DNA from 2 places in the Peribacillus sp. NPDC096447 genome. Region 1 is predicted to be linked to the other one. Evidence: riboswitches for the same ligand, from Rfam matches in the RefSeq annotation. Region 1 holds a riboswitch; the other holds the start of a gene.

Evidence for each region. Region 1 has a riboswitch for S-adenosylmethionine ahead of ACIQZD_RS20215 (sugar ABC transporter substrate-binding protein). Riboswitches for the same ligand answer to the same signal wherever they lie in the genome.
Region 2: it holds a riboswitch for S-adenosylmethionine, as region 1 does, so the genes downstream of both, ACIQZD_RS15205 (O-acetylhomoserine aminocarboxypropyltransferase/cysteine synthase family protein) here and ACIQZD_RS20215 (sugar ABC transporter substrate-binding protein) in region 1, are expected to answer to the same signal.

The regions. Positions count from the first base shown of each region.
Region 1 is NZ_JBIWEV010000006.1:107,115-109,319, reverse strand. Features, by position in the region: gene ACIQZD_RS20215 (sugar ABC transporter substrate-binding protein) at 1-800, opposite strand, end outside; SAM riboswitch class I at 916-1,021, opposite strand; gene ACIQZD_RS20210 (GTPase domain-containing protein) at 1,117-2,205, opposite strand, start outside.
Region 2 is NZ_JBIWEV010000004.1:163,192-165,396, forward strand. Features, by position in the region: gene ACIQZD_RS15205 (O-acetylhomoserine aminocarboxypropyltransferase/cysteine synthase family protein) at 1-959, opposite strand, end outside; SAM riboswitch class I at 1,062-1,167, opposite strand; gene ACIQZD_RS15210 (thioredoxin family protein) at 1,312-1,620, opposite strand; gene ACIQZD_RS15215 (toprim domain-containing protein) at 1,624-1,989, opposite strand; gene gcvH (glycine cleavage system protein GcvH) at 2,080-2,205, opposite strand, start outside.

The sequences.
Region 1 (2,205 bases):
ATCTTCACTTCATCGCGTCCCGCCTCTTTAATCGCCCGGGCTGCACCGATAGCAAAGGCATCCCATGTTGCGAAAATGGCATCCAATTTACCTTTAGGGTATTTATTCAGCATTGCGGCTACAGCATTTTGTGTCTGAACCGAAGTATCAGCAGATGCCACTCCGAATCTTTCGACTTCTTTAATCCCAGGATTTTCTTTTAATTTTTCCTGATAGACTGCATTTCTTCTTACCATTGGAGGAAAACCGTCCACCCAAAGATATGCAATTGCCGCTTCACCTTTCTGTTCTTTTATCAGTTTATCAAAAGCCAGCGTTGCCAAAGCTTCATCATCTTGTGAAGTTAATGTCACGCCTTCTATTTTAGATAGATCGCTTATTGAATCGAATGTGACAACGCTTTTACCTGCATCAACCAACTTTTGAACGTCATTCACAGTTGCTGCATCATCACCATGGGAAATGATATAGCCGTCATAATCTTCCTCCAAAGCCTGCGCTATCGCATCATGGAATTTAGCCGTATCACCATTGGCTGTGTACGTATCCACTTGAAACCCCAGTGCTTCTCCTTCTTCCTTCGCCCCCGCCAGGTATTGGGCCGTATGATCATCACCGCCAATTTTACGGATCACTTTGATTCTGGCTCCATCTCCATCAGCAAATCTTTCCGGAACATTTTCAAATGATACTTTTTCTTCTTTCTTCGACTCTGTGGAACTCTGACCTGTAGAGCAACCCGTTAAAAGCAAAGCCGAAGCGATGGCTGAAATGAATATCCCTTTAATAGACCTTTTCATCTTGTTTCCCTCCATTTTTTCTAATTAGTCTTATCAGTTAAGTTGGTGTAAATCCCAAAATAAAAACCTCTCTAATATAGAGAGGTTTAATCGGCTGTTTTGCAGACTTGTCCCTCTCTTATCTGTCAAAACATTTCTGTTTTGCAGGATTTAGCACCAATTCCTAATGGAACGGTTGCTGGGCATCTTAGGGCCAGTCCCTCCGCCACTCTTGATAAGAGATATATCGTGTTACGTTTTCGTAATTATCACTTTATAGGGATATAGTCGTAAAGTCAATAGATTTTTGAATATTTGAAATGTTCCCCGTTATTTTTTATTTTCTTTGAAGCTGGGCTAGACGCTTTTTCTCAATCTTTTCAAGCCGCTCCAACTGCCTTAATTTCACTTCGAACAAAGTGATCGGGTCACGGTAAACTTCCGGATTTTCTTTCATATGCTCCAATGCAGCCTGGTAGTCTTTTATTTCAGTCTGCGTTTGCTCTATCGTTTTTTGAAGTAAGGCAAATGAACCGCGATAGAAAAGGGAGATGTCACGATCCAAAGATTTTTCAAACAATCCAAATTGGGTAAGGAAACGTTCCGTGATCATTTCCGCAACATCCAGGTAATCTTCACTTTCCAGGTATTTCTTATAACGATTGTACATATTGGCTTTATTTTGCGGTATCGCCCCAAACAGCTTCCCTGCCCCTTTAAGCAGTAATTGAGATGGAGTCCTGCGCAAAAGGATATTGACGTTTTCGATGCGGATACTGCTTGTCATCCGGTCGGCATCACGGCGCCAGTCATCCAATACCCTGAAGTCGCCTGCCAGCGTAATCCGTTCTTCTTTGTATAATTCATTGAATCCGGCACTCATCTCATCCATAAACTGCTGGCTTTGCGTGAACTCCATTTGGGAACTGGCAATCCAGTCTTGAAGAGAACGGTAATATTGAGGCATGATCTTGTCAGATATGAAGTTTTGAATTCGCTCATTCATTTCCTGGTTTAACTGTACATGGACCTGACTGAAATCACTGCTTTCCGTTAACGATTTAGAGCAATCCCTCAGTAATTCAGGAATTTTTGAATAAAGCTGATTTTTCACTTCGTCCTTAAGCAGACGATACGACCTTATGATATTTTCACTTTTTTCTTTTTCCAAATCAGCCAGTTGATTGACCGCCCCATTCAGCTTGACTTCCATCTGTTCATTCCAAGAGATGGAATGCTCGCATTTCCGCTCATTGGCTGCCCGTTTTTCTAACAGATAAGATAAAGTTTTACGAATGAATGCCAGAATTTTTTCAGATCTTCTTTCCTTCCAATTATCATCTTGATAATTCGATTGAAGGAAGGCTGAAAGATCCTTCAATTGCTGCCTGCTGTCATAATGTTTGGAGAAAGCGAATACTTTCGC
Region 2 (2,205 bases), on a different contig from region 1:
CCAGGATGTGAAACCCAAGTCACCGCAGGATGGTTTTTTAAATATTTAATGACAGACTTGGTGTTTGCTAGATGCTCTTTCATCCTTACATGCAGCGTTTCAAGTCCAAGCGTAAACTGGAATGCATTTTGGGCACTTAGCGCAGGGCCTAAATCACGGAGTAACTGGACTCGGGCTTTCGTTATGAATGCGGCAGGCCCAACTGCCTCGGCGTATACCAGATTGTCGTAACTTGGGTCAGGCTCCGTGAAGCCAGGGTAATTTGGCGAGTTCCAATCGAATTTCCCTCCATCCACGATGACACCGCCAAGCGTCGTTCCATTTCCCAGAAGCCATTTTGTAGCGGAATGGATGACAATATCCGCTCCAAAATCAATTGGTCTGCATAGATACGGTGTCGCAAAGGTATTATCAATGATCAAAGGTATTCCGGCATCATGGGCGATTTTCGCTACCGCCTCAATATCAAGCACCCTCAAACTTGGATTTCCGATCGTTTCAGCAAAAATGGCTTTAGTTCTTGGCGTAATCGCCCTTTTGAAATTTTCAGGGTCATCGGGAGAAACGAACTTCACTTTAATCCCATATTTAGGAAGAGTATTTTCAAAAAGGTTATACGTACCCCCATATAATGTAGAGGCTGAAACAATCTCATCCCCTGCAGCGGCAATATTCAGGATTGAAAGTGAGATGGCAGCCATTCCGCTTGCTGTTGCCAATCCGCCGATTCCGCCTTCCAATAAGGCCATTCTTTCCTCAAAAACGCTGATCGTGGGATTATGAAGTCGTGAATATATATAGCCATTCTCCTTTAGGCCAAATAAATTCGCTGCATGGTCGGTGTCCTTGAACAAGTATGCATTGCTTTGGTAGATAGGAACTGCACGGGCACCTGTTTCATCAGCTTGCAGACCGCCATGCACACTCAATGTTTCAAAACGCAACTTTTTCTCTGACATATGATTTCACCTTTTTCTATGGATTTAGTTGGAATTATATGATGATATCTGGCCTTTTATAAACAAAAAAACCACTTCAATAAGAAGAGGTTTCAAGAATACACCTCATCTACCAGAGCCAACACTCTGCTGGAATTAGCACCGTATATAAATTTATACCGGTTGCCGGGCTTCGTCGGGCCAGTCCCTCCGCCACTCTTGATAAGAACTATTAAATTCTGCCGTTACTTAATTCAAAATATAGCATTTTAGATTAAATCAGTCAATGAATTGTTAGAATATTCTTTGTTTAATTTCATCTCGCATTCATATGTCCTCAACAAAGAAACCAATCACAGTTCTGATTGGTTTCTTAGCTGATTTCCTTAAGCAATCCGTACAAATAAGGAACGGATTGAAAGGCATATATTTTTTTGTGCAGCTGTCCTTCTTTGAAAAGCAATAAACAAGGAACACTTTCGATTTCATATGATTCGGCAATTGCTTGGACATAATTCATATTCATTTTGCCTGCCTTCAATTCCGGGAATAGCTCCAAGGATATCGTCAGCATCTTTGAGGCAACCTGACAAGTACCGCATAAAGGGGTATATAAATATAAGCAAAAGGTTTCCCCATTTTCAACAGCAAGCTTACACTCTTCTTCTTTCCATTCCTGCATCAATTAGTCGTTCACCCTTTGACTTAAAAATTTCATTTTCACATTCATATTGGCAGATAGAAGCACAGTTGCGATATGATGTTCGGGTGAGCTTTCCACTTCTTTGTACATTTTATTAATATACAGGTGGTTCGCTTCCGGCATTTCCCTTCGGAACTGCTTCCGCAGCTTTTCTCCTGATTCATCTGCGTCAAAAAGGAGATAAACATCACGGTCCATCAATTCATCGACTAATTCATCCAGCTTAGTTAATGATATGGTCCCATTCGTACATCTTATTTCCACATCTTCATTTAAAACGGAGGCAACTTTTCTTCTATCGGAACTGCCTTCTACAATGATCACTTTATCGAATTCGCCCCACTCCATGTCATCACTCCATCTCACGAATTATGTGTGCAACTGCCACGGTACAAAATGAAAAGAGAGCAGGCCTTTTCAGTCCCCCTCTCCTTCTTTTTAACCGTTGATTAAACTCTCATATTCTTCAGCGCTCATCAAGTTTTCAATATCACTGCCATTAGATGGTTCAAGCACGACCATCCATGCCTTTTCATAAGGAGACTCATTTACATATTCAGGGTT